Linked DNA regions of Pseudobacteroides sp.. The protein of the gene in region 2 interacts with the protein of the main gene of each other region in a pairwise test. Links are inferred from orthologs where the notes say so. Each region holds a gene or a part of one and is shown on either strand. Other genes may lie near its edges.

Region 1 (5,272 bases), on a different replicon or contig from region 2:
TTTCAGTACTCTTCGAATGCCTTGTATCAAGGCACTCAATTTCTATTCCTTCTTTTTCATAGAAGTCTTTTTTACCTTTTCGCACATAATGCGTCAATTCACAACCTATTCCTGAAAGTTGCCAAGCATATGTTGTTCCAATTACCCCTGTTCCAATTACCAAAATCCTCATTCAATCCGCCCTCCTTCACAAAAGTATCTGGATTTTCTTTTTGAGTTAATCAAATATACTACTGCATATAAACCTGATATAAATAATATTAAATCCTCATAAACATTAAACATTATTGATTTAGGTAGTCCTGTAAATGCCCACACAAGCAAAAGTAATAATAGCAACTTATTTATTTTTCCTTTTGCTGTACAAACAAGTGTTAGTGCCACTACAACTAATGGACACGGCATTATGAGTGTCACAATTGATGGATATCTGCCCCCTAATACAAAACTTAACACTGGATATAATGCATACAATAAAATAAACAATAACGTAAAAAGCCTTGGAATTTTCATCTTATGCAATTCAAACACCATATTTTTCTTTATTGAATCTACAAGAAATAATACACCGACAAGAATATATAAGGGACCTGCAAAAAACCGTCCAACAGCACTTTGGTCATAAACCCAAAAGAATATGATACCAACCCACGAAAAGACTACAAAAAGGCTGACTTTCAATGCGACTTGCATCCATTCTTTCCCTATAAACAAAGCCATAAGGACAAGGCTCATTAGCATTATAACCATAGGTATCTGCAACCACATGGTCTGCTGATTATAAGTAGAAATTACATTCCAAAACTGTTCCGCAGACTTCATTCTGCATTCACCCCACAATTCTTGTTTTATGCAACCGACCTTATTCTTCCTGTAGTGTAGCAGTTGTCTTTTCTCTTTTTGCATTAATAGCAGTAACAATTGCAGGAAGAAGCGATACAAAAATAATCCCAAATATGACGTAGGTAAAATTGTTTTTTACTACAGGGATATTGCCAAAGAAGTAGCCCCCAAACATGAATATCAATACCCATGCAATTGCTCCAACGGCGTTATAAATTGTAAACTTTACAAAATTCATTTTTCCTATTCCAGCCACAAATGGAGCAAATGTTCTTAATATAGGCAGAAACCTTGATAAGAGTATTGCTTTCCCACCATGCTTCTCATAAAAAGCATGAGCCTTATCAATATATTCCTTCTTCACAATCCGTCTGATAAATTTATACCTCGTACTTTCAAGAATCCGATTTCCAATTGTCTTACCAATGAAATAATTCAAAGTATTTCCGCCTATAGCTGCAATAATAAGAAGTATTAAAGCAAGCTTGAAATCCATTACCCCTGAAGCGCCTAGTGCTCCAATTACAAACAAAAGCGAATCCCCAGGAAGGAATGGTGTTACAACCAGTCCTGTCTCACAGAAAATTATGAGAAACAGTATCAAATATGTCCATGCTCCATAATCCTGCATTAGCTCTGCCAAATGCTTGTCTATGTGTATTACAAAATCAATCAATTGTGTTATTAATTCCATCTTGTCCTCCTCATTTGTTGACTACTATTCACCATTAAATAAATTCTTTAAAAAATTATCCGCAATTTGTTTGAAAAATCCCCTTATCACATTATCCGGAGAATCTCCAAATATAAAATTGATAATTCTCATGAATCCGTCATAAATCTGTGTGTGGTACTTGAATGCCAGGATTGCTGCGATAATTATCAAAACTATAAAAACGGCTACAATAAACAGGCAACCTGTAAGGAGCACCTTTAATGCCTTTTTGCTAAAACGATTCCGTTTCAGATAGTAAAGAATATCTTCAATATCCATATATTCACCACCTCTATGGTTTGCATCCAATAATTTTATAAAAATCCGTTTCCACTTCCTCAATCCTGCAATAGCGTTTTTCAACACCCATCAGCCTTTTCAGGAAGAGCCGTTCAGTATCAGAAAGCTCCAGCTCATCAAACCAGGGTCTTTTCTTACCATTTTCATAATCAAAAGATGAGTAATACAAATGCAGCAGGAAATCACCTAAAAAGGCGAAATCCATGTCTGCTTTGTATTTTCTATCATTAATCCAGCGGGCAAGTCCAAAATCCACAAGGTTTACATTTTCACCGTTATAAAGGGTATTAGGCACACGAATATCCCTGTGAACCACGCCTTTTGAGTGAAGATATTTCAACAATTCAATCAGTTGTCCTGCAATCCGGTATATCTCATCTTTTTCAAAAGCTTTCTTGTCAAGATAGATGATATCCTCAAAGGTTCTTCCCTCTTTGAATTCCAGCACATACCCATAGAAATGGGCATCCTCGATTTTATCAATGAACTGAGGAATGGATTCATGATGTAATTCTTGCAGTATTTCCTCTTCAAACCGAACCTTCCCCTTTGATTTTTTTAGCATGCCAGGCTTCAACTGTTTTAAAATAAACTGTTTTTGGCAGCATGAAACCTGATAACAAATGCCAAATCTGCCCTCGCCAAGGATTTCTATTATTTCATACCCTTTAATCTTTTCTCCCTGCCTGTAAATCCTGTCCTTATTAAACAGATTTAGGACCATGAGCTTTTGCGGCGATGACGGTCAGGATAATGGCCATTGTTCTGATTAGGATGGTATCCTCCCTGATTATGGCCATGGTGGTCTGAATAATGCCCGTCATGACGGTTCGAATATGACCTTGAATGCCTCTTTGAGCCGGTCAACGCATCAAATATCTTGCCAAGTATCCCTCCTGAACCATGCGGTCTTTTATAATACTCACCACCGTGATTATTGTTGGGGTAGTGCCCCTTGCTTCTTGATCTTGAAAAAAAACTCATAATAAAATCCTCCTCGATTATTTGTTATTTGCCTTCCTTTATAACCATCTTTAGCTTATCAAAGCCTGCCATTTGAACAAGTGCATTATACTTTATTGTATTTTTTGCAAGCTCGGCCATTTCGGCTTCGATGTCCACATTATTGCCGTCCAGCCTCATGCTTAGATTTTTATTTTCCTCTACAACCTTTATTTCAATCTGGTCAACATCACTTTTTTTGAAGTCCTTGCTATCCATCGCCTTTCTCAATTCATCCTCAAAAGATACGGATTTCCTTTTGTATCCCGGTGTGTCAACATTTGCAATGTTTTGAGCAATTGCTTCATTTCTTTTCCATGATGCATCCAGAGCCTTATGAATAATTTTTTTGCCGTCAAAAAGTTTATCCAGCATAGAGACTACTCCTTTCAATCATGAAATTTCAACATGCTATTTTCACCTATTCTCCTCAAGTGGTTCAAAATGTATGTGTACATTTTCCAAACGGTTCACATTTTTCCTCAATTCATTTTTTATTGTCCTTGATATCACTTCCAGCTTATCAACTGTAAAATCTCCCATTACACCGCAGTGCAAAAAGGTAGAAATCTTGTCTCCCTTGCTATAAAGCTTTATTTCATGACAATCGACATCTTCATTTATTTTACTAACAGTTTCACAGATGCTGGCAACAATTTCGCTTCTTGATTCAGTAATATCCTTTGTCAGTACTACTTCTTCAGCACATTCGAAATAGAGATTTACATTATCAATCCCCTGCATCGCCTGCTGAATCCTATTTGAAATAAGGTGCGACAATTCATGGGATTCTCTTAATGTAAGATTTTCTGTTAATTCTATATGTGCAGTAATATTTTTCTTGCCTTCGAGGTCATACACATGAATGTTATGAATATTGGAGCAATCCGGTATTTGTGAAACTATTTCCTCAAGAGTCAGATTTATATTCAAATCTGTAAGCTCTGCCCTACGATTTAGAGGAAAGGTGCTGACCATAATATCACATCTTTCTACTTTCTCGGAAATCCTCTCCCTGATTTCATGAACTATGGAATGAACTGCCTTGTGGCTTTGATTTGGATCTATCCCAACATTAACATCAATGTACTTAATTGCTCCCGATGGTCTAATTCTAATATCTGCAACCTGCAGGATGCCAGATATTTTACTGACTTCCTTCTCTATGATTTCTTTCATGCCTTTGGGTGCAGTATCAAGCAGTACATCAATTGTTTCCTTACCCAGCTTGAAGCTAACCTTTATAACAAGAAGAGCTACACCTAATGCCGCTATCGGATCTGCATACTTCAGTACTGGAATGTTGAAATAATCTCCTATACCAACAAAAATCAAGCCGACAATTACCACCGAAGAACTCCAGACATCACTGCTGAAGTGTAGAGCATCCGCTTCCAATGCCTGACTTCCATGCTCTTTTGCCGCTTTTTTTAGCACTTTAACTCTTGAAACATCCACGATTATGGAGATGATCATTGTTAAAACACCCCATTGAACTCCAATTAACTCTGCACCCTTTCCAAAAAACAGTTTTTCAACCGCTTCATAAATAATCCATCCACAGGTAATAAAAAGTAAAACTGTTTCTATAAGTGCTGAAAAGCTTTCAATTTTCCCGTGTCCATAGTGGTGCTTTGAATCTGCAGGCTTATCAGACACCTTAACCGCAAAAAATGTGATGGCAGCTGCACATAAATCCAAACCGGAATGTAATGCTTCAGATAGAATTCCCAAGCTCCCAGTAAAAAGACCCACCACTATTTTCATTGTTGTGAGAAAAACTGCTGCAAAAACAGAACTTAATGCTGCCTTTTGTTTGTCAATTGTCATAATCAGACCATCTCCCATATACTTTATAAATCAATTCTATAGAATAATTTTGGATTTTGCGCATGATTAAAACACTCCTTTGTCCTGATTCAATCAGACTTATTCAAATAGACAGCTAAGTCATAAGAATAAGCGTTCAAATCAGAATAATATCTATAGCATTATTATCCAAACTGCTAAAGATATCACTTCAGAGTGTTACACTACAAACTTGTATTTGCTACCGTGAAAATAGAAACACAGTATCGACTCCAAGAGCCGAACTGATACTTTGAAAGAGAATATAACAAAAAAGATTACATGAGCATTTACTTTTAGGAAATTGCACCCTATTAGCTTTGACATCCAGAAAACTTTGAGAATCAGTGCTTTTAATTTCTTTAATATTTTTCTAAACCTGATTACCAGCTTGTTATTGTTTATTGCGTGGCAATATAAGCCTTCTATTTCATGGTGTTCATGCCCTTCAACAAAAGCGTGTGGCATAAAAATTGAAGACAAAGAAAATAGTAGCATCAAGAAAACTACACATATTTTATTTTTCTTAAAAAGCTTGTTAGACAGCATGTTCATGTTCAACCT
Region 2 (5,308 bases):
AGCAGTTCATCTTCATTCCTGTTTGTTGATATAATACTTTGATATGTTTTATTACTATCCTCACTGCTTATGTCCACCATAACCTGGTGGGATGGACTAGAATACAAAACCGCTCCCATATCGTTTATTGCATTTAAAAGCATGAATCTTCTGACATTTAGCATGGGAGTATCCTTCTCAAATACCAGATATACAAAAAAAGTGTTGTTATATATTTCATGATCCTTATGGAAGTTCATACTTATCTCTTTATGCTCAATCTTTTCGTGCTTGTCCTTTAAAAGCTTTGATATTTCAGCTTCAATTTCTTTTGAAAAATCAGCCATATCTTTTGGCAGGCCTTCACCTGGAGAATCAGCCCTTATACAGACAAATTTTTTAGTAGTATCAAAGGCTTCAAAACAGAGATTTATAATATATTTATCCAGCTTTAAACTTCCCTTTCTTAAAAGGTCCAGCATATCCTCAGTTTTATGTGTAAGGCTTGCGATTTCATCAAATCCTACAGAAGCAGAAGAGCTTTTTAAGGAGTGAGCAGATCTGAATAACTGATTGATATCATCTTGAGAATATCCTTCCTCTAGCCTTAATAGTGCCTCCTCCGCATTTTGCAAGAAGTCAAAAGCATCTTCGAAATATATATTAATATGCTCATCCATTTTTGGTCCTCCTTCTACGTAATCCTGGAAATTCTCATAACAGGTTTTTCTCAAATAAAGGCATGGTTATAATTATTTCAGTCCCTTCATTTAACCTGCTTGACACGTCAATGGTGCCATGGTGTTCTTTTATTATTCCGTAAACGATTGAAAGCCCCAGTCCTGTCCCCCCTTCATCCAGATGCGTGGTATAAAAAGGATTAAATATCATACTTAAATTTTCTTCCTTAATGCCGCATCCATTATCCCTTACAAAAACAGATGCAAGATTATGGATTTTTGTTTTCGCCTGTACTTCAATACAGCCCTCAGATGCATTTTTCTTTGCTATCGCTTTTATAGAGTTTAGTATTAAATTTATAAAGACCTGCTCCAGTTGTTGTTTAGAACCATTTACTATATACTCACCCTTTTGTATGCTGTTTATAAATGTAATCTTATGCCTTATGACTTCGTTCCTAACTAATTTTAATGAATCATTCAAACATTCAAATAAATCAATTGGGCTGTATCCTACCTTTTCCTGTCTTGAAAAGAATTTCAGTCCATTTACGATATCCATTATTCTCTCAGTGCCCTTATACATAGACTTTAAAACTTCATCAAAGTCCTCTACCACAACTTGGACCCTTTGATCGTCTTCCATTACGATATGGTTTACTGCAATATTCCAATATTTTTGCAACAACTCTATGTTTGATCTAATAAAAGTCGTAGGATTATTGATTTCATGAGCAACACCGGCTACCAGATGTCCTAGTGAAACCATTTTATCAGCCTGCATCAATGCCTTTTCCTGTGCCTTTATTTTATCTAGCTGTTCCTTATTGGCCTTTTTCAGGTTTTCAAGAAACTTATTCTTTTCTTCATCATTTCTAATGAGGCTTTCATTGGATTTTTCAAATTCCTGAACAATCGCTAAAACTCCGGAATTAGTTTCCAAAAGCTCCTCGGTTAGCTTGTTTATTTCATCCTCAAGCCTCTTTTTTTCATCCATCATATATTTAAATAACAGATAACAACTTAAACAATCTTTTTTCATATTCATCGCCTTATATAAAAGCAACTAAAACAGTTGCATCATCATTTTCCTTGCCGAAGTCCCTCATAATAGAATTGGATAAAATAGCCGGGTTTTTTAGCAGTATTCCCGGATAGTTATCAATTCCCCACCTTGTGGAAATCCCATCCGAACAAATTACTATGGCAGCACCGCTATTGTAAATCCGCCTATGAACCTTTATACTGTTTACTTTACCGCCCAGTATACCGTTTGTAGGCATCATAATCTCAGTCCCATTCTCACCAATGTACCTTATGTCTATATTTCCTATTGAACAATATTCAAATTCTTTCTTAAACTTATCTATAATTATAATTCCCATTGTAGCTCCGCGTGTCGGTTTTAGTGCAGAATCAACAGCAAATACAATTTCAGTGAGGTTTTTGTGAATATTGTCTTCTATTATAGTTGCAGCTAATGCTGAAGCTATATGTGCTTCATGTCCGTGCCCAAGTCCGTCTATAACTGCAAAGATTTCTTTTCCCTTAAGGTTCTTCACATAATATGAGTCACCGTTGATGTTAAATCCACGATACGGCCTGCTCATTACACTTAGCTTTATCTCATCATTAAAGGGAATGATTTTGCCTGTTAACCACTTCTTCACTGTAACCACTGTACCTTCACATATTTCTTCAAAGGGGTACTTTAAATATTTATTTCTCTTAATATTCGAATAAACCTCAAATGAATCCATAAGCCTTTTAACAGCACCTAACCCAGTACCCATAGTGCCTTTTGTCGAAAATCCATCTCTTAATACTTCATCTACATCAGCTATCCCGGGACCTTTGTCTTTGGCAATGATCTCTATTCCCTTTCTACCTCCTTCGCAAAGTTCAGTAAATATTACTTTTCCATCAATAGCATTATGCTTAATTAAATTGGTGCACAGTTCGGTAACAGCAATAGAGATTTCGCCTATTTCATGCTGACTAAATCCCATATCCGTGCATTTTTGAGCTATACTCCGCCTTGCTGTTCCAATATCATACTCACCCCTGATGTCTAATATCTCTATTTTGATCACGCCCTCTACACCCATTTTTTGATTACAACTTTTGTCCCTTTTAAAACCTGAGAAGTTATTGATAAGTAATCCATAAGCCTTTTACTTCCCGGAAGCCCCAATCCCATACCCTTTCCGGTAGTATATCCTTCCCTCATAACAAGATCGATATCTTCAATTCCTGGCCCTTCGTCTATAAACGAAAACATAAGACCTTTTTGTGATCCGTTAGAGATAACTTCAATAACAACCCTCCCTTTTCCGGCATGCTCATAGATATTTCGAGAGAGCTCACTTACAGCAGTTATAATCCTGGTCTGATCCACCAAACCAAAATTCATATCTTTGGCTGCTTCTCTAGCTTTCTGCCGGGCAGTCACTATATCACGTTCCTCATTTATACAAACCTCACAAACTATCATCTTCTTCCTCTCCCGGCTGGTCATTCAGCTCGACCGCATTTTCCTCCATATACGCTGGTAAAGATGACTCATCAATTTCTTCTATGCCATGAAGTCTAATTTCTCTTTTAAGCTTCTCTATTCCTGATTCCATATCCAAGGCCGTATTGACACTTCCTATTTGAAGCCCCAGTTCAACCAGTGTGATGGCAACACAAGGCTTCATGCCTGTTATCATGATTTCAGCACCCAATAATTTTATCATCCTGGCTGTATCTGAAATAACCCTACCTAAAAATGAATCGATTATATCCAATACCGATATATCAATAAGGACCCCTACCGCTTTTGTCTTGTATATTTTACTCAAGATATCATGCTGAAGGTTTGCTACACTTTTGTCAGTCAAATCCCCTTGTAAGGATACAATAAGTATGTTATTAATTTTTAATATAGGTATCTTCTCCATTTATATCTCTCCAATATAACTAGTTCTTTCTAACTTTTACTACTCTATAATCCAGCATATCGTATGCCAATTTTATACCGTCTGCCATCAGAGCCCTAGTCACAACCCCGGACAAATCCACCCCAAGATGAACCATGGTCTGTGCAATGGCTGGGCTTATGCCAGTAATAATAATTTCTGCTCCCAATAATTTGGTGGCACTTGCTGTCTTAAGAAGGTAATTTGCAACAAGCGTATCTACAGCAGGCACTCCTGTAATATCAATAATTGCAACCATCGAACCTGTTGAAACTATCATTTCAAGAAGCTTCTCCATTATGAGCTGAGTTCTTTTACTGTCCAGTGTGCCAATAAGGGGTACTGCCAGAATCCTGTCCCACACACTTATTACTGGTGTGGACAGCTCCAACATATCCTGCTGCTGCCGCAAAATAATATTTTCCCTTTCCTTTACATAAAGGTCGAATGTAAATAACCCCATCTTGTCCAACAAATCGGACAACCTTATGATTTCTAAATTTAATGCAACAATATCATCACCGAATTTTTTTTGTAAAGCCTTAAAAACTATAGTCTTTAACGAATATATATACATGCTTATTTCAGTAGGAGTCATGCCTTTTGCTGCCGTTGTTTTGGAGTATAACTCCAACGATCTTTTTACATCATTTGAATCCATGGAACTTAATGATGCCTTTTCCTCTCTGACCAATTCGAGAAAAACGTTTGCAAGTTGTGTGCAGAAGCTTTTTACATCATTATCCGATAAAACACCCTTTTTTATAATTCTGTTTAACTTTATTTCCTTTTCCCAAAAATCTATAATATTTTCTTTTTCATGCACTAATACTTCCCATGTCTTTTCATTAATTTTAATGTCCATAACTTTCTCCATTCTCCTATCGCATTACTGCCCTTATTATTTCATTGGGAATTCTATGTGAGGGTGCAACTATCTCAGCACCTCCTCGCTCTATCGCCTCTCTAGGCATACCGAAAACAACTGCGGTTGACTCATCCTCTGCAATTGTTATGCCTCCAGCCTTTCTAATCTTAACCATAGCATCAGCCCCATCATCACCCATACCTGTCATCAAAACACCTATTACATTTTTACCTCCGTAGCATTCCAGCACAGACTCCATTGTGACATTTACAGAAGGCATAAATAATGTTTTGGGAGTACTGGTTAAGCGAATTCCCTCTTTTCTCACTACGAGGTGGTACCCTCCCGGTGCTAGAAACCCTTTACCGTTAATCACTTTGTCGCCTATTTCTGCCTCCTTAATATCAAACATGCTTGCATCGTTTATCCTCTTGGCAAAGGTTGATGTAAATGCTGGAGGCATATGCTGTACAATAATAATAGCTGCCTTAAGATCAGCAGGTATCATCGGTAGGACTTCCATAAGTGTGTTGGGCCCGCCGGTTGATATTCCAATAACCACAACCTTTGTTGCCACCGTTTTGATTGTAGTAGTTGAAGAACCTACTATAGACTTTTTGGGAACCGGTTTTATAATTTCTTTAGTTCTTGCAATCCTTCCTCTGATGGTGTTCTTCCTTGAGTATTTATAACCTGCCTTTACCTTTTCAATAATCTCTTTTCCAACTATATATATGTTTGAAGACACCGTTCCCGACGGCTTGGCAACAAAATCAAATGCACCAAGTTCAAGTGCTTCGAATGTGATGAGTGCTCCTTCC

The links. Proteins that work in one complex are often made in the same cells at the same time.
Region 1: the proteins of VIO64_RS08095 (region 2) and VIO64_RS01910 interact in binary tests that used the Bacillus subtilis proteins (3 or more experiments, as listed by UniProt). The link is inferred for Pseudobacteroides sp. from one-to-one orthologs.

The regions. Positions count from the first base shown.
Region 1 is NZ_DATCTU010000007.1:122,411-127,682, reverse strand. What follows is about bases 717-3,597. They hold VIO64_RS01910 (protein kinase family protein), read right to left. Parts: upstream 2,583-3,597; coding sequence 1,851-2,582; downstream 717-1,850. Other genes in these bases: VIO64_RS01895 (cation diffusion facilitator family transporter), read right to left, coding at 3,278-3,597; flgB (flagellar basal body rod protein FlgB), read right to left, coding at 2,867-3,235; VIO64_RS01905 (hypothetical protein), read right to left, coding at 2,573-2,842; VIO64_RS01915 (hypothetical protein), read right to left, coding at 1,562-1,837; VIO64_RS01920 (DedA family protein), read right to left, coding at 863-1,537. Outside these bases: VIO64_RS01930 (ketopantoate reductase family protein), read right to left, coding at 1-172; more of VIO64_RS01925, read right to left, coding at 169-716; more of VIO64_RS01895, read right to left, coding at 3,598-4,690.
Region 2 is NZ_DATCTU010000045.1:52,072-57,379, reverse strand. What follows is about bases 1,456-4,372. They hold VIO64_RS08095 (anti-sigma regulatory factor), read right to left. Parts: upstream 3,154-4,372; coding sequence 2,758-3,153; downstream 1,456-2,757. Other genes in these bases: VIO64_RS08085 (STAS domain-containing protein), read right to left, coding at 3,621-4,372; VIO64_RS08090 (STAS domain-containing protein), read right to left, coding at 3,140-3,601; VIO64_RS08100 (ATP-binding SpoIIE family protein phosphatase), read right to left, coding at 1,712-2,752; VIO64_RS08105 (sensor histidine kinase), read right to left, coding at 1,456-1,701. Outside these bases: VIO64_RS08110 (Hpt domain-containing protein), read right to left, coding at 1-659; more of VIO64_RS08105, read right to left, coding at 694-1,455; more of VIO64_RS08085, read right to left, coding at 4,373-4,484; VIO64_RS08080 (chemotaxis response regulator protein-glutamate methylesterase), read right to left, coding at 4,501-5,308. UniProt on the Bacillus subtilis protein: Provides the crucial link between the upstream module (communication of environmental stress) and the downstream module (integration of the environmental signals with signals of energy stress) that compose the signal transduction pathway controlling the sigma-B factor.